Regions from separate parts of the Mesorhizobium cantuariense genome, predicted to be linked through region 1. Evidence: predicted binding sites of a transcription regulator. Region 1 holds the regulator's gene; each other region holds the start of a gene.
The links. Region 1 encodes PhoB, which activates phosphate uptake and scavenging genes when phosphate is short. Its sites were predicted from a motif close to TGTCATNNANCTGTCAT; they were not measured.
Positions count from the first base shown of each region.

Region 2: pstS (phosphate ABC transporter substrate-binding protein PstS) is a predicted target of PhoB. The motif match lies at 2,378-2,394, and genes of this name have one in related genera.
Region 3: ppk2 (polyphosphate kinase 2) is a predicted target of PhoB. The motif match lies at 3,359-3,375, and genes of this name have one in related genera.

Region 1 covers NZ_JBHRVD010000001.1:6,047,895-6,053,911, reverse strand. Annotated here, with positions in the region: gene pstA (phosphate ABC transporter permease PstA) at 1-1,146, shown strand, start outside; gene pstB (phosphate ABC transporter ATP-binding protein PstB) at 1,164-1,988, shown strand; gene phoU (phosphate signaling complex protein PhoU) at 2,014-2,721, shown strand; gene phoB (phosphate regulon transcriptional regulator PhoB) at 2,738-3,427, shown strand; gene ACFOJ9_RS29515 (ROK family protein) at 3,444-4,691, opposite strand; gene xylF (D-xylose ABC transporter substrate-binding protein) at 4,962-6,002, shown strand.
Region 2 covers NZ_JBHRVD010000001.1:1,838,202-1,844,218, reverse strand. Annotated here, with positions in the region: gene ACFOJ9_RS08480 (serine hydrolase domain-containing protein) at 156-1,157, shown strand; gene ACFOJ9_RS08475 (anhydro-N-acetylmuramic acid kinase) at 1,157-2,272, shown strand; gene pstS (phosphate ABC transporter substrate-binding protein PstS) at 2,510-3,604, shown strand; gene ACFOJ9_RS08465 (Na/Pi cotransporter family protein) at 3,683-5,407, shown strand; gene ACFOJ9_RS08460 (GNAT family N-acetyltransferase) at 5,492-5,920, opposite strand; gene ACFOJ9_RS08455 (sigma-54-dependent transcriptional regulator) at 5,987-6,017, opposite strand, start outside.
Region 3 covers NZ_JBHRVD010000001.1:2,745,203-2,751,219, forward strand. Annotated here, with positions in the region: gene ACFOJ9_RS12865 (GntR family transcriptional regulator) at 1-390, shown strand, start outside; gene ACFOJ9_RS12870 (DUF982 domain-containing protein) at 558-752, shown strand; gene ACFOJ9_RS12875 (hypothetical protein) at 820-972, opposite strand; gene ACFOJ9_RS12880 (glycosyl transferase family 90) at 1,168-2,139, shown strand; gene ACFOJ9_RS12885 (aldo/keto reductase) at 2,158-3,201, opposite strand; gene ppk2 (polyphosphate kinase 2) at 3,485-4,405, shown strand; gene ACFOJ9_RS12895 (dihydrofolate reductase family protein) at 4,443-5,090, opposite strand; gene ACFOJ9_RS12900 (HepT-like ribonuclease domain-containing protein) at 5,262-5,612, opposite strand; gene ACFOJ9_RS12905 (nucleotidyltransferase family protein) at 5,612-5,908, opposite strand; gene hemB (porphobilinogen synthase) at 5,949-6,017, opposite strand, start outside.

The sequences.
Region 1 (6,017 bases):
GGCTACACCGCCTTTTGGCAGACGACGGTATCGCTGCCGATCACGTTCGACGAGAAGGTGATCGATCCTTCCGGCAAGCGCGCCACCGATCCGAGCGTTCTGATCAAGGCAAATTATCCCAAGCTCGCCGAAAACGCGCTGGTCGCCAAGCTCGGCATCAATCCCGACGACAAGCCGGCAATCAGGCAGCTCAAGGGCTTCCTGTCGGAAGGCGCACGCGTCCAGTTGCGCGACATCGTCGCCGCCGATCCGTCGGTGATCGGCACGACGCGCAACGTCAACATTCTCGCCGCCGCCAATCTCGACTCGGCCTTCAAGGGCCAGATCGATCTCGGCGTCGAGGAAGCGCGACGCAAGGTCTCGGACCAGCAGATCACCTGGATGAACAAGCTCAAGGCCGAGGGTGCGATGGCCGAGCATTTCAACACCGGCCTGTTCACCTATGGCGCCTCCAGCCGTCCGGAAACGTCCGGCATGGGCGTGGCGATCATCGGCTCGTTCTACATGATGGTGATCGTGCTGCTGCTGGCGCTGCCAATCGGTGTCGCCGCCTCCATCTATCTGGAGGAGTTCGCCAAGAAGAACCGCTTCACCGACCTGATCGAAGTCAATATCAACAATCTGGCCGCGGTGCCGTCGATCGTCTTCGGCCTGCTCGGCCTCGCGGTGTTTATCAATTTCCTAGGCATGCCGCGCTCCGCCGCTTTCGTCGGCGGCCTGGTGCTGACGCTGATGACGCTGCCGACGATCATCATCGCGACGCGCGCGGCACTTGCCGCCGTGCCGCCGTCGATCCGCTCGGCAGCCCTTGGTCTCGGCGCCTCCAAGATGCAGATGGTGTTCCACCACATCCTGCCGCTTGCCGCGCCCGGCATCCTCACCGGCACCATCATCGGTCTTGCGCGTGCGCTCGGCGAAACCGCGCCGCTGCTGCTGATCGGCATGGTCGCCTTCGTCGCCGATCCTCCGACGACGCCTTTCGATCCGGCCACCGCGCTGCCGGTGCAGATCTATATGTGGGCGAACGAGGCCGAACGCGCCTTCGTCGAGCGCATGTCCGGCGCCATCATCATCCTGCTCGTCTTCCTCATGGCCATGAACATCACCGCGATCGTGCTTCGGCGTCGGTTCGAGCGGCGCTGGTAGAAAAAAGGCATTTTGGTATGAACATCATGACCGAACAGTCCCTTGAAAACGCAGTGGGCGACAAGGTGAACGCCAAGTCGAACGAAGTGATCAAAATGCGCGGCGACAAGGTCGGCGTGTTCTACGGCGAGAAGCAGGCGCTGTTCGACGTCGATCTCGACGTCCGCCTCAATCAGGTGACCGCGCTGATCGGCCCCTCCGGCTGCGGCAAGTCCACCTTCCTGCGCTGCCTCAACCGCATGAACGACACCATCGATTCAGCGCGGGTAATCGGCAAGATAACGCTCGACGAAGAGGATATCTACGACAAGAACATCGACGTCGTCGAGCTCAGGGCGCGCGTCGGCATGGTGTTCCAGAAGCCCAATCCGTTTCCCAAGTCGATCTACGAGAACGTCGCCTATGGCCCGCGCATCCACGGACTGGCCAAGCGCAAGGCCGACATGGATCAGATCGTCGAGTCGAGCCTGAAGAAGGCGGCAATCTGGAACGAGGTCAAGGACCGCTTGCAGGAACCTGGCACCGGCCTTTCCGGTGGCCAGCAGCAGCGTCTGTGCATTGCGCGCGCCATCGCCGTGTCGCCCGAGGTGATCCTGATGGACGAGCCGTGTTCGGCGCTCGACCCGATCGCCACCGCTCGCGTCGAGGAACTGATCGACGAACTGCGTCAGAACTATACGATCGTCATCGTCACCCACTCGATGCAGCAGGCGGCGCGCGTGTCGCAGCGCACCGCGATGTTCCATCTTGGCTATCTGGTCGAGGAGGGAGCCACCGACAAGATGTTCACCACCCCCGACGACAAGCGCACCCAGGACTACATCACCGGCCGGTTCGGCTGAGTTCAGCATACGAGGGACGAAGATCATGGGTGAACATACCGTCGCATCTTTCGATGAGGATCTGGAGCAGGTCAGCCAGCTGATCCGCGACATGGGCGATCTCGCCCGCTCGATGGTCAGTGGCTCGACCAAGGCATTGCTCAATTCGGACAATGCGCTGGCGCAGCGGGTGGTTTCCGACGATGCCATCATGGATGCACGCCAGCGCGAGTTGGACGATCGCGCCATCACGCTGATCGCCAAGCGCCAGCCGATGGCCAACGACCTGCGTGCGGTGGTCGGTTCGATCCGCATGGCCGGCGACCTCGAGCGCATCGGCGACCTTGCCAAGAACATTGCCAAACGCGTCGGCACTGTCGGCCTGAGCGTCACGCCGCGCGACCTGTCGCATTCGATCGACGGGATGGCGCAGCTGGTGCTGATCCAGGTGCAGGGCGTCATCGACGAGTATGCCGCCGCTGACGCGGCAGCGCTTGCCACGCTCAGAAACAACGACGAGCGCATCGACGTCAAATACACCTCGGTGTTCCGTGAACTGCTGACCTACATGATGGAAGACCCGCGCAACATCACTGCCTGCACGCATCTGTTGTTCTGCGCCAAGAACCTCGAGCGCATCGGCGACCACGTGACCAACATCGCTGAAAATGCCTATTATGTTTTGACCGGCACGCAGCTGCCCGCCAATCGTCCGAAGCAGGACGAGACGGCAATGTCCGCGCCGGCCGCATGACAGGGATGACCAGTCGATGATCGCGCCACGCATCATGGTGGTGGAGGATGAGGAGCCGCTAGGCGTGCTGCTCCGCTACAATCTCGAATCCGAAGGCTATCAGGTCGAGGTGGTGACGCGCGGTGACGAGGCCGAGATCCGGCTGCAGGAGAACGTTCCCGACCTTCTGGTGCTCGACTGGATGGTGCCTGCGGTTTCCGGTATCGAACTCTGTCGTCGGCTAAGAATGCGTCCCGAGACCGAGCGGCTGCCGATCATCATGCTGACCGCGCGTGGCGAGGAGAGCGACCGCGTGCGCGGTCTGTCGACCGGCGCCGACGATTATCTGGTCAAGCCGTTCTCGACACCGGAATTCATGGCCAGGGTCAAGGCGCTGCTGCGCCGCGCCAAGCCGGAGGTGCTGTCCAGTGTGCTGAAGGTCGGCGATATCGTGCTCGACCGTGAATCGCACCGGGTCTATCGCAAGAAGAGCGAGATCAGGCTTGGACCGACCGAGTTCCGCCTGCTCGAATTCATGATGCGCCATCCCGGCCGCGTCTTCTCGCGCAGCCAGCTGCTCGACAATGTCTGGGGCGAGACGATCTACATCGACGAGCGCACGGTGGATGTGCATGTCGGCCGGCTGCGCAAGGCCGTCAACAACGGCCGCATGCCCGACGTCATCCGCACCATTCGTGGAGCGGGCTACGCGATCCGTGAGGATTGAACTCGCCCGTTTGAATTCACGCCACGTTCTTGCCGGCGAGGCCGGATCTTGTTTGCGCGCCGGGTGCGAAAATCTCCTGGTCGACGAAGGTCAGCGCACGCATGGCGCAGCCTTCGCGGATCAGCGGCAGTTCGTTCGGCTCGGTGTCGAAGGAAATCGATTTCGAGTGCTGGCCGCCGGCGGTCTGGGCAATCGCCTTGCGCAATGCCGGCTCGATCAAGTCGAAGGCAGCGGCGCTGACCCCGACCATGGCTACGGGCGCCGGATCGATCAGCGCGAACAGGCTGCCGAGGCCGTAGCCGAGCGCTTCGCCGGCCTTGCGATAGGCCTCGCGCTCGGGTCCGTCGCTTTCGCGGGCCGCGGTGGCCAGGGCACGCATGTCGGCGTCGCTGACATCGGCGACGGGTTCTGCGTCCTCACCCAATTGCCTTGCGCTGCGCCAGATGGCGTAGTTGCCGGCATAGGCTTCGACGCAGCCGCGCCGCCCGCAGCGGCAGAGCGCGCCGTTCGGCCGGTGGATCATGTGGCCGAACTCGCCGCCCGAGGAATGGGTGCCGGTGAACAGCTCGCCCTTCAGCACCAGGCCCATGCCGATGCCGTGCGATAGAAGAATGGCGATGAAATCGTCGCGGTAGCGATCAGGGTCGCGCCAGCGCAGTGCTATAGCCATCATGTTGCAGTCGTTTTCCATGGTGGCGGGGATGCCGAACTCGTCTTCGAGTATGTCGGCGAAGGCGATGTCGGTGTGAGGCGTGATCGGCGACCACAGCATGGCGCGGGCATGGGTGTCGGTGATGCCCTGGATCGCCAGAGCGATGCGGGCGATGCTGCGCACGTCAAGATCGGGGTCTTCGAGGCGGCGCCGCACGATTGCCGTGCATTCGCCGATCAGCGCCTCGCGCGGCATCGTCAGCGTGTCCAGCCTGCGCTGCTCCTCGGCGATCACCTGGCCGGCATAGTCGATGACGGCAACGGAGAGAAAATTCAGCGACAGAACGACGGTCATCACCGCCGCCGCTTCCGGATTGAGGCTGAGGCCGACCTGCGGCCGACCGCGTTTGAGCGAGCCGGCCTCGCTCGGTTTGCTTTCGGTCAGGATGCCTTCGCCGATCAGGTCGGAGGAGATCGCCGATATGGTCGAGTGGCTGAGGCCCGTGGTCGCGGCGATCTCGGTGCGTGACGGTTGTCCGGCGCGGCGCACGGCTGCGATCACCATCGCGCGGTTGCGGCGGCGCAAATCGTCGTGGCGGATTCCGACCGACATGTTTCTTCACATCCTCCCGGTCGCCGCGGTTCTTCCTGCCCCTGGAACGCTGCCGGCAACGCGGTCAAATACTGGCAGAAGCGGCCCGCCCTGTCACTTATTTATTCCGAGGCTCGAAAAAAATTCTGAAGGACATCAAAATCCATCAGAATCGATGTTGACAGCGTTCGGGTGTTGGATCAGTATTTTTTCGAGGCTCGAAAAAATAGAGCCTCTGTGCCGGCCTTCGGGTCAGTTTGGTCGCGCCATACGCGGCGCAGGGAGGATAATATGAAAAGATTCACAGCCGCCATCCTGGCGGGTGTCGCCATGTCGCTGACGCTCGTGTCGGTCGCACAGGCCAAGGACAAGGTCATCGGCGTTTCGTGGTCCAACTTCCAGGAGGAGCGCTGGAAGACCGACGAGGCCGCCATGAAGACGGCGATCGAGGCCGCCGGCGACAAGTACATCTCCGCCGATGCGCAGTCCAATCCCGGTAAGCAGCTCACCGATGTCGAAAGCCTGATCTCGCAGGGCGCCAACGCGCTGATCATCCTGGCGCAGGATGCCTCGGCCATCGGCCCGGCGGTGCAGAAGGCGCTGGATGAAGGCATTCCGGTCGTCGGCTATGACCGGCTGATCGAGAACAAGGATGTCTTCTACCTGACTTTCGACAATAAGGAAGTCGGCCGCATGCAGGCCCGCGAAGTGTTCAAGGCCAAGCCGGAAGGCAACTATGTCTTCATCAAGGGTTCGGGTGCCGATCCGAATGCCGATTTCCTGTTCTCGGGCTCGATGGAAGTGCTCAAGGAAGCCATAGACAGCGGCAAGATCAAGAATGTCGGCGAGGCCTATACGGACGGCTGGCTGCCCGCCAATGCCCAGAAGAACATGGAACAGTTCCTGACCGCCAACGACAACAAGGTCGATGCGGTGGTCGCGGCCAATGACGGCACCGCCGGCGGCGTCGTCGCGGCGCTGACGGCTCAAGGGTTGGCCGGCACCGTGCCGGTCTCGGGTCAGGACGGCGACCACGCCGCGCTGAACCGCATCGCGCTCGGCACGCAGACCGTGTCGGTGTGGAAGGACGCACGCGAACTGGGCAAGAACGCTGCAGAGATCGCCTCGCAGCTCGCCGACGGCAAGAAGACGAGCGACATTGCCGGCGCCAAGGACTTCACGACACCAGGCGGCAATACCGTCAAGTCGCTGTTCCTGACCCCGGTTGCCATCACCAAGGACAATCTCAACGTCGTCATCGACGCCGGCTGGATCAAGAAAGACGAAGTCTGCGCGGGCGTCGCCGCCGGCAGCGTCGCGGCCTGCAACTAAAACCGGGTCGCTATC
Region 2 (6,017 bases), 4.2 Mb from region 1:
GGGGAGATTGGATGTCACCTTGGCTTTCGCCAACTTCCAGCGTCGAAGAATAAGACGCGGGGCGTGAAGCTGCCAATCTCCCCCCTAGAGGGGGAGATGCCCGGCAGGGCAGAGGGGGGCGCGAAGGATCGCCAACTTTCGAGCGGAGGCCGGCATTGAGCGACCTCGCCCAGCTCTTCGACCATGCCTTCCAACCGCTCGCCACGGCAGTTTCCACAAAACGCATTCCCGGCGGCGTGCTCGGCATTGTCGACCGTAACGGCGACCGCATCGTCAGGTCGATCGGCTCGGCCCAACTCGTGCCGAAGCCGCGCCCCATGCAGGACAACACCTGGTTCGACCTGGCATCCCTAACCAAGGTCATCTTCACGACGCCGCGCATCCTGGCGCTGGCGGAAGACGGCGCCATCGATCTCGATGCGCCGCTGGTCTCTGCCCTGCCGGACCTTCGCCAGTATGATGCCGAGGCCTGGGAACGGAAGGTGACGTTCCGCCAATGTCTCGGCCACCAGACGCCTTTTCCGGCCGTCGAGCCGATCTACACTTACGGGCGCGATCCCGAACTGCTGCGCGCCTTCATCCTGCAGCGCGAATGGCAGGCCCGCGACCCGGTCTACTCCGACATCAACTTCATCCTGCTCGGCTTCGCGCTCGAGCGGCTCTCGGGAAAGACCATCCGCGACATGGAGCCCGGTCCGGGCTTTGCCTGGTCCACGGAGCCCAATGTCGCCGCTGCGACAGAGGACTGCACCTGGCGGCACCGCGTGCTGTCCGGCGAGGTCCACGACGACAATTGCTCGGCGCTGCAAGGTGCGGGGCATGCCGGTCTGTTCGGAACGGCCGCTTCCGTCCTCGATTTTGCGCAAGGGCTGCTGACCGGCGCCTCTGGACGCTCGATTGCGCTGATGCGCACGCCCTTGTCCGCCACCCGCACCCATGGCTGGGAGCGTCCCTATGAGGGCTGGTCCGGCGGGACGCTGTGCAGCCCGGGAACCATTGGCCACACCGGCTTTACCGGCACCGGACTGTGGATCGACTTCGACAGAGGCAAGGCCTGGGCCTTGCTCACCAACCGGATCCATCCGACACGTCATTTCGACAGCGGAATCGTTCAGCTTCGGCAAGCGGTCGGTGATCTCATGAATGGAGCGCAATAATGGAACCAATCTGGGCCGTCGGCCTGATGACCGGCACCGTGCTTGACGGCAACATCGACGTCGCGCTGATCAAGACCGATGGCGAACGGATCGACGATTTCGGCACCTATCGGCTGATGCCCTATCCCCCGTCGATCCGCACCCTGCTGGAAGAGACGCTGACGGAGGCACGGGCCTGGAATTTTGTCGGGCCGGAGCCGGCGATTTTTCGCACCGCGGAGGAAGCCCTGACGCGTGCCCAGTCGGCGGCGGTCAGGGAATTGGTCGAAGCCTATGGGATGACTATAGCCGATATCGGCGTCGTCGGTTTTCACGGCCAGACCGTGCTGCATCGTGCACCGCAAGTCGGACGTCTCGGCCAGACCCGGCAGCTCGGCGACGGCGAGCTGATGCATGCCCTCTTGGGCACCAAGGTCGCCTACGATTTCCGCTCGGCCGACATGCGCGCCGGCGGGCAAGGCGCGCCATTGGCTGCTGCCTATCACACCGCGCTGATGCGCAGCGCCGGCGCCAGCGGCGAGGTGGCCGTGCTCAATCTCGGTGGCGTCGCCAACATCACCTGGTGGGACGGCGCCGACAATGTCATTGCCTTCGACACCGGCCCCGCCAACGCGCCGCTGAACGATTTCATCAAGTCGAAGGGGCTTGGCGAAATGGACCGCGACGGCGCGCTTGGCCGAGCGGGAACGGTCGACGAGGCCCGGCTCGCCAAGCTGTTGCAGCACCCCTATCTGACCAAGCCCTATCCCAAATCGCTGGACCGTTTCGACTTCGGTGCCGCGATGGCGGACGGCCTGAGCGCCGAGGACGGTGCGGCCCTGTTGACCGCCTTCACCGCCGGCGCCGTCGGCAAGGCCCTCGACCTTCTGCCACACCGGCCTAGAAAATTGGTGGTCAGCGGCGGCGGCCGCCACAACCCGACAATGATGGCGATGCTGGCAACCCGTGCCGGTGTCGAAGTGGTGCAGGCCGAGAGCCTCGGCTGGAGCGGCGACGCGGTCGAGGCGGAGTGTTTTGCCTTCCTCGCGGTGCGCGTGCTGCGCGGCCTGCCGATCAGCTTTCCGAGCACGACCGGCGCGCCGCAACCGATGCGCGGCGGAAAGCTCGCCGGATAAAAACAAGAGCCGGATTCGGCTTTGAAGCGATCCGGCCTTTTATCCGGATTTTTGCAGCTGGAAGCTTTCTCGGTACAGCCGAAAAGCTTTTCCCGGCACGACCTCTGTCATCCAATCGTTAAGAAAAATTAATACAAGACAAGAGCGATCTTGTTTTTGGCCAGCGCCTCATTTCATCGGCGTCTGACTGTTGATGTGCGCCCATAATGGCGTGGCGGTACAATCAGGATTCTATTTATGTTTTCAATGATTTTGGCGTCATTGCGCGGTGCAAGGCCGACGGTCTCGGGATTGGCGGCTACGCTCGCCTTTGCCATCATCGGGGCCATGATCGGGTCCGCTGCGCAGGCCGAGCCTATTCGCGGCGCCGGATCGACCCTGGCCGCGCCGATCATCGGCAAGTGGGCAACAGCCTACAAGGATGCGCGCGCCGACGGCGGCGACTTCTTCACGCTGGACTGGACCGTCGACTATGAGCCGGTCGGCTCCCTTGCCGGCCTCATGCGGCTTGCGCAGCCCGAGCTGGATTTCGCCGCCACGGATGTTCCTGTGCCGCCAAGCGATCTCGCCAGGAACGGCCAGCGGCAATTTCCGATCGTCATGGGCGGCATAGCGGTGGTCACCAATCTCGATGGCCTGCCTGAACAAGGCCTGCGCCTCTCCGGCGCGGTGATCGCCGACATCTATCTCGGCAAGATCAAGTCCTGGTCCGATCCCGCGATCCAGGCGCTCAACCCCGACATAGCCCTTCCCGATCTCGCCATCGGCGTCATCCATCGGCAGGACGGTTCGGGCTCGACCTACGTCTTCACCGAGTTTCTGTCGTCGACAAGCGAAGAATGGAAGACGAAGCTCGGGACCGACACGCTGATCGACTGGCCGCTCGGGACAGGTGCTGAAGGCACGCAGGCGCTTCTTCGTGCCGTTGCAGCCACCAAAGGGGCGATCGCCTATGCCGAATACGGCCAGGTGCTTCGCGCCGGCCTCCCCTTCGCGGCGGTCCAGAACAAATCCGGCCGTTTCGTCAAACCGGACCCGCAGGGCGTGCAAGCAGCGGCCACCTCCGTCGCCTGGGAGGAAACGACCGACTTCTTCGCCTCCCTCACCAATCGCAGCGGAGATGGTGCGTACCCGATCAGCACGGCGGTGTTCGCCGTCGTCCAGGTCTCGGGCCGTACGGAACATCGCTATCGCCGCGTGCATGATCTTTTCCGGCTCGCCTTCGCACAAGGCGCCGGCGACGCCACCGCACTCGGCTATGTGCCGCTGCCGAAAGCACTCGTTGACCAGATCGAACAGTATTGGGCAAGGCAATTGCCGGTCGGAAACTGAACCCGAGCGAAAGCTGCCTTGTGCAGCAACTGAACTCATACCGCGTCGTCGTGGCGACTTGTTGGGGGACTGCCTGAAATGGACATAGATATCTTCAAGGACATCCTCGTGCCGGTGATCGGCGGCTTGGGCATCTTCATGCTCGGTCTGGATTTCATGGCAAACGGCATCCAGGCGCTGTCGGTCAACCGGATGCGCGACTTTCTCGCCAAGGCAGCCGGAACGCCGATCAAGGGCGTTCTGGCGGGAACGCTGATCACAGGCGTCATCCAGTCGTCGACGGCGATGAGCGTCATGGTCGTCGGCCTGGTCAATGCCGGTGTCATCGCCCTGCGGCCGGCGATCAGCGTGATCATGGGCGCCAACGTCGGCACCACGCTCGGCAACGGGCTGATCGCCCTGCCGCTCGGTCCGCTCGGATTGATCCTGGCCGGCGTGTTTTCGCTGGTCTACTGCTTCGCCAAAAGCGAAAAGGTGAAGAACATAGCGCTCGCCTGCATGGGTTTCGCGCTGATCTTCTACGGCCTCAATCTGATGACCGGCGGCCTGCGCCCGCTTCGCAACCTGCCCGAAGTCATGGCGCTGCTGCAGACCCTCACCGCCGACTCCTACCTCAACCTGCTCAAATGTGTGTTCATCGCCGCCGGCGTGACCGCGATGATCCACTCGTCCTCGGCGACGATCGGCATTGTCATGGGCCTTGGCGCAGCGGGCATTCTCGACTGGACGACCGCCGTCGCCTTCTCGCTCGGCGCCGATCTCGGCACCACGATCACGTCGTGGATGGCTTCGCTCAATCTTTCGAAGAATGCCAAGCGGACCGCCTATGCGCACATCTCGTTCAACATCATCGGCGTGTGCATCACCATCCCGCTGTTCTTCGTCTCCATCCAGGTGCTGGAATGGGCCATGCAGTTCTTCGGCGGCGATCCGGCCATTCCGGTGATCGTCGACGGCAAGGAAACCTTCCCTCTGGTGCCGATCGCGGTCGGCCTCTACTCGACCTTCTTCAACGTCTTCAACACAGTGCTGCTGTTCCCGTTCATCGGCGTGTTCGAGCGGGTTCTGTCGCGTGTCGGCCGCACGGATGCTGAAGACGCGGAGGATTACTCGACACCAAAATTCCTCGACCGCAAACTGGCCAGCGATTTTGCCCAGGCCGTTCCCGCCGTGCAGCAGGAGACGGCTCGTCACCTGCAGGCCGGGGCCATGTTCCTCGACATCGCACGCTCTTCCAAGAAGGCGCCGTCGGATCCGGGCGAACACTATCTCGCCACCGACATCCTCAGCCGCGACATCCGTTCCTACACGGCCGCGCTGATGAAGGAGGACTTGCCTTACGAACAGCTCGATCTGATCGCCAGCCTGATCGAGGAAGCCGATTTCACGGCCGCCCTGACGGAATCGATGCACCAGGTGGCGCGCCGCGTCAGGCGCGAGAAGTTCAGCAACCCGGCGCAAGCGATCGTCGACGTCGCGCTGAACAAGCTCGATACCTCGCTGCGTGAGATCTTGCCGACTTATGGCATCTCCCACCCGCAGATGCCGGCCGGCCATGTCGATCTGCCGGAGGTCGAGGAACTGCGTGCCCGCACGCTGGCACTCGGACCGAATGCCGGTGCCGCCGAACGCGGCACGATCCTGGCCCTGCTCGGGTCGATCGAGCGTGCGGAAATCCTGATCCATCGCATCGATGCCGAGCGCAGATCCGTCAACCGCCAAAGCGTGCTCGCCCGCGCATCGGCACGCAAGGAAACCAGATCAAGCCCGATGGGAGACCCAGGCCTGGTTCCGGCCGAGTAACGGGTCGCCGGATCTTGAACCTTCGGTTTGGCAGGGATCAGGTCAAACACGAGGACAACTCCATCCCGATTCAATCGGGATGGATCAGGCGTCAACCAGCGCCTTGCGCAGGAAGATGCGGCTGCGGCCGACAGGGAAATCGGCAAGCGTTCCAAAGGGCTGATAACCCTGGCGCTGATAGACCTTGGCGGCGTTCGGGTTGAAGGTGTCGATCCAGGCATTTTGACAGCCCCGCGCCACCGCTTCCTTTTCGGCCGCCTCGAGCATCTTGCCGGCCGTATGCCGGCCGCGCAGCCGTTCATCGACCCACAGCCACTGCACGTAGAGCCAGCCCCAGGCCGTGTATCCCGAAATGCCGGCGACGACCGCGCCGTCCTCGTCGCGCACGAACACGGCAAGCGCCTTCCTTTCGGAAGCGCCGACATCGCCGTCGTTGAACGCCGCCAGGCGTTCGCTGAGAAAGGTGAGTTCTTCAGGACGGGGATTGGCCGTCGTTTCAAGTGTCGTCTTCATGGCTCTTTCCGACATGCGCTGCTGGATGAATTCAGCGTTACGAAGGTCAGCACGCTTGCGCAACGTCTATATCTGGCCCCGAAATGGTTGCGTATCC
Region 3 (6,017 bases), 3.3 Mb from region 1:
ATGGCGGACCGGAGCGCCGTCGATGTCATCGAGGCGATGCTCGAGTCCTGCGACAACGACACGTCGCGCGAGGAATGGCATCGTGTCGGCATGGATTTTCACATCGAACTGGCGCGTCTGTCGGGCAACGAATTCCTGTTCCGGGCGGTCCGCGATGCCATGACGCGCCTGTCGCGGGCGCGATGGCTCGAGGTTCGCGATGAAGCCGCCCTTGCTCGCGCCTGGGCCGAACATCGCGCCATTCTGGCAGCGGCACGCCTTGGCGATGCCGATGAAGCCGCGCGCCTGCTTTCGGGCCACATCGTCGGCAGCCGCGACCGGCTGGTGACATCGCTCGCCAACGATCGCCGCGGTCTTCGCGCCAGAGGCTTTGCCGTCGTCGCCGCTTGAGGCGCCGTGCAGGCAGGGTACGCGCCGCGCAAAAGGCGGCCTCTGGACGTATGCGCACTTTCGGCCTCGCTTCACCGACGCCGATGGCGTAAGGAGCGGCGATGGAAAACAACCGATTTGAAACACCTGTGACTGTGAAGTCAGTCGCGGCGGGAAGCACTCAGCTCTTGCGTACTGCGCGTGAGGCTTCCGACTACCTGCTCAACAGCTGGCCCGGCAAGCGCAGCCCCAAGCATCGCGCTGCCCTGCAGGCTTGCCATGACGCGCTGGCCGGCGACAAGCCGGCGATGAACGCCAGGCGCGCCTTCATCGCGGCAGCACGCGAAGTGGACGTCTTTATCAGCGACAAGGCGCCTGCCTGATACAAGGGCGGTAGTCCGGGCGACAATCTGGATTGAGGCATGGCCCGCATCTGCGGGCCTTTTGCCGTCACTTTGCCGTTTCGGTTTCGGTTTCGGTCTCGTCCTCGGGCTTCGAACGTTCGCGCGCGGCAACCTTGGCTGCCAGCTTCTCGGCCTTCTTGGCCGCCTTCTGGCGGTCGCGTTCCTTGCGTTCCTGATCGTAGTTTGGTGGTCGCGCCATATCGGCTCCTTTTTCACTGCCTCGCGGCTATGGTCCTGCCTAGGAGCATTAGCCGTCAAACACAACAGCTGAAGCGATAGTGGCCGTTCGCATCGAGGATGGTCGGGGCTTGCAACGTGCTCGGTACAATGATGTAGGGAGAGCCGGGGCATCAACAAGCTGCGATCTGCCCCGTTTGTTTTGATCAAGTGAATTATGGCCACGATACAACGAACGACGGCAAGGGTTTTCTACTATGCGCGAAACGTCTTGCGCGATATCGCACCGCAGGCACTCTTCCGCCGACGGTTGGCGGGCCGCCTCGAACAGGCCCGGCTCTCGGATGAGGCGGTGTGGCGGCGGCTGAATTACTACAACAAGCTGCAGAATACGTTTTCGCCCAGCCCAGCTGCCGTGCGTCTCGACAAGCTGCCCCCTACGCCGACCATGTATTATTACGACCTCAGGGAGTTCGCCCGCTATTTCGATCCGGCATTGCTCGTCGACATCGAATTCGGCGACGTCATCGAGGTGCCGAAGGTGCCGACGCTCGTCAAGGATCGGCCGATCTGCGCCGACGACGGCAATGCGGTGATCATGAAATTCAACAAGTTCCGGCACTTCCACATGCCGGCCGACGCAATTGCCTTCGCCGACAAGCGCCCGGTGGTGGTCTGGCGCGGCGATCTCAACAATCCGAAACGGACGAGATTTATCGACGCCGTGCGCGATCTGCCGTTCTGCGACGCCGGCTCACACAAGCCGTATGCGCCAGCCGAATACAGCAAACCTTTTCTCAGCATCAGCCAACAGCTGCGTTGCCGCTACATCGTCTCGCTCGAAGGCAACGACGTGGCGACCAATCTCAAATGGATCCTGAATTCCAATTCGCTCTGCCTGATGCCGTTGCCGACATACGAGACATGGTTTGCGGAAAAGCAACTCGAGGCCGGTGTCCACTATGTGCCGCTCGACCCGGATTTCACCGATGTCACGGACAAGGTACGCTATTTCGAACGACACCCGGCCGAGGCGGAACGCATCATCGCCGCCGCCAATGCCTATTGCCGCCAATTCTCCAACGAGCAGGACGAGCGGGCGATCTCCCTGCTCGTGCTGTACAAATATTTTGTGCTCAGCGGCCAGATCGAGCCCGATCCAGAGGTCTGGCGGTTTATCCAAGGTTAGCGCGCCGCGGGCCTCGGCTCAGATGCCGCTTCGGTCCAGAACCAGGTCGGCGGGGCCGAAGCGGTCTTTTGCCGTCAGTTGCTGGTGCCAGTAGGGATAGAGCAAGGGCGGCCGGCTGACCGCGTCGAGGCGACCGCGCTCGTCGCCGGCAAGCACCAGGCTTGCCGCTGCGATGTTGTCCCTGAACTGCGTTTCGGTCCTGCCGCCGATCACCAGCGAACTGACGGCCGGCCGGCCAAGCAGCCAAGCCAGTGCCACCTGCGCTGCCGACACACCGCGCTGCGTGCCGATCTCGACAAGCACGTCGACGATCCGCCACAGCCGGTCCTCGTCGCGGATCGGCGGTTCGGACCAGCCGGCGAGCTGCCGAGCGGTGGGGCTGTCGCGGCGGTATTTGCCGGACAGCAATCCGCCGGCAAGCGGGCTCCAGACCAGCACGCCCAGCCCCTGGTCGACGGAAATCGGCAGCAATTCATACTCCGCCTCGCGCGCTTCCAGCGTGTAGTGGATCTGCTGGGTGACGAAGCGCGGCTGGTGATGGCTGTCGCTGATGCCGAGCGCCTTCATCACCTGCCAGCCGGAATAGTTGGAGCAGCCGACATAGCGGATCTTGCCTTGCGCAACCAAAGTATCGAGCGCCGCGATGGTCTCCTCCAGCGGTGTTGCGCCATCCCATTCGTGCAGGAAGTAGATGTCGATGACGTCGGTCTTGAGCCGCTTCAGGCTCTTCTCGCATTCGCGGATCAGGTGATGGCGCGACAGGCCTTCATCGTTCGGACCGTTACCGATCCGCATCCGTGCCTTGGAGGCGATCAGCACGTCGCCTTTGCGCTTGCCGCCGAGCGCTTCGCCGATGATCTCTTCCGAAATGCCGTTCGAATAGACATTGGCGGTGTCGATGACGTTGATGCCGGCATCGATGCAGAGATCGATCATCCGGCGCGCTTCGTCGAGGTCGGTCTTGCCGACCGCCGAAAACGCGCCGGCGCCGCCGAAAGTCATGGTGCCCATGGTCAGTGTCGAAACTTTCAGGCCGGAACGGCCGAGGGTGCGGTATTCCATGTCAGTCCTCGCGATTGCGTTGGGAAGGGGGCTGGGGGAGGGCGCGCGCCGAATGTGGCCGCTATTTGTAGGACAATTTGGGCGGCTTGTCTCCATGCCAGGACGACGGATCGATCGTGCCTGGCGGGATTTGCAGCGGCCTGGATCACGCCCGGGCTGCAATAAAACCGTCATTGCCGGCCTATATTGAAGTCGGCTCAGGGTGTTGTCGTTCCGGACCGCAAGCCGGGAGTTTGGGGGCACCGAACGTGGATCGACAGAGCTTGCAAGCGGAGCAACTGACATGACCGAGCTAAAACAGAATTCTCCTGCCAAGGACTGGCTTGAAGCCGATCTCGCCGACACGCTCGACGAGGACTATGAGCTCGAAATGTCGGAGCCGGCGCTGTCGATGGAGATCGCCAAGATCTACAAGAACGCGCATCCGCCTTCGATCGATCGCATGCAGTATTTTCGCGACCTGATCACCTTGCAGTCCGAATTGATCAAGCTGCAGTCCTGGGTCGCCTACCACAAGAAGAAGCTGGTGGTGATCTTCGAGGGGCGCGACTCGGCCGGCAAGGGCGGCGTCATCAAGCGCATCACCCAGCGGCTCAATCCGCGCATCTGCCGTGTCGTGGCACTGCCGGCACCGACCGAGCGCGAGAAGTCGCAATGGTATTTCCAGCGCTATGTCCCGCATCTGCCGGCTGGCGGCGAGATCGTGCTGTTCGACCGCTCCTGGTACAACCGCTCGGGCGTCGAGCGGGTGATGGGCTTCGCCCAGCCCGATCAGGTGGAAGAATTCTTCCGCGACGTGCCTGAGTTCGAGCGCATGCTGGTCCGCTCGGGCATCACCGTGGTCAAATACTGGTTCTCGATCACCGACGAGGAGCAGCAGATGCGCTTCCTGATGCGCATCCACGATCCGATGAAGCAGTGGAAATTGTCACCGATGGACCTGCAGTCGCGCGTGCGCTGGGAGCAGTACACCAAGGCCAAGGAAGAGACCTTCGTCCGCACCAACATCCCGGAAGCCCCGTGGTTCATCGTCGAAGGCAACGACAAGAAGCGGGCGCGGCTGAACTGCATCGACCACCTGCTCAAGCAGATGCCCTATGAAGAGGTCCCGCACGAGGAGATCACGCTGCCGGAGCGCGTTTTCAATCCCGAATACGAGCGCCAGACGCTGCCGCGCGAGCTCTACGTGCCGGAGAAATACTGAGCGTCTTTACCCTCCCCGACGCGGGGAGGGTAAAGAACTATGCCCGCTTGATGGTGACGTGCGTGGCGAGCGGCGTCGCCACCTGCTCGCTGCAGAGATAACCGAGCTTGAGCATGTCGAGGCCGGCAAAAAGGTTCTCCCCCTTGCCGAGCAGCACCGGCGCGATCGCCAGATGCATCTCGTCGATCAGCTTCTCCTGGAGGTATTGCCGGATTGTGTCGACGCCGCCGCCGACCCGCACATCCTTGCCGTCAGCCGCTGCTTTCGCCTGTTCAAGCGCCGAATGGATGCCGTCGGTGATGAAGTAAAAGGTTGTGCCGCCCTCCATGACGATCGGTTCGCGCTCGTGGTGCGTCAGCACGAAAACCGGCACATGGTACGGCGGGTTGTCGCCCCACCAGCCTTTCCAGCTGTCGTCAGGCCATTCGCCGCGGATCGGCCCGAACATGTTGCGGCCGAGAATCCAGGCGCCGACATTTTCGAAACTGCGCGCCGCGAACGCCTCGTTGATATCGGTGGTGCCGCCATCCTGTCCGAGCACCATCTCACGGAAGGTGCGGGTGTCGACAAACCACTTGTGCAAGGATTCCCCACCGACGCCGAGCGGATTTTGCAGATCCTGATCGGGACCGGCGCCATAGCCGTCGAGCGACAGGCTGAAAGCGTTGACACGAAGTTTGGACATGAGAGCCTCCTCGATAACCAGTTGTATTTTGCAAGCGGTGTTTTGATAGCAAACTGATTGCGATTTGCAAGTGGTATTTTCGAGGCAACGATCGGACTGTCGGTTCTGAAGACAAGCCGGTAGCCGCGCCGGCGAAACAGGATGCGGCCGCAGGCTGTCTGCCAGCCACAATTATTGGCGCTGCGATGCTTCGAGCATACGTTCGATAGCACGACGTAGTGGCGGCAGGCTGTCGGTCACCACCGCCCATACTATCGCACCGGAGGTCTTGTGATATTCGTGACGCAAAATGTTGCCTATCCCACGAACTTGTTTCCATGGAATCTCGGAGGCAAGGGCTGCCAAATCATCCGGAATGTGCCGGGCAGCTTCGGAAATGATTTCGATCCCGCGCTCGATGCCATGTCGGAGCAGCCAGTCGCTATTGAAGTCATCCAGCGTCTTGCCCACGGCGGCAGCAGCGATGCCGTCCAAGGCCTCCATGATTTCGGCTAGAATCGGTTCGAGCCGGCGCACTGCCATCAGAATATGCGCACGGCAGATCGTTCGATGTCGGCCTTCAACATGGGATTGAGGCTGTCGCGGGTGGTGATATCGATCTCCGCTGACATTTTCTCTTCAAGAAATTGCTTAATGCTGACAAGATCTATCAGCGAAAAGCGTCTTGCAGGATCATAATCGATGAAGAGGTCGAGATCGCTGTCTGGCCCTGCGCCGCCCCCCAAAGTCGATCCGAAGAGATAAAGCGAAGTCGCGCCCATGCCTTTGATGGCATCTGCATTTCTCTGCAATCGCTCTATGACCTCATTCCTGCTCATGAATTCATTCTAGCGGATTGCGTTAAAATTCCAAAACGACCTAGCGGCCTTCCTTCAGCAGTTCCGCCACTTCGGGCGCGAAATAGGTCAAAATGCCGTCGCAGCCGGC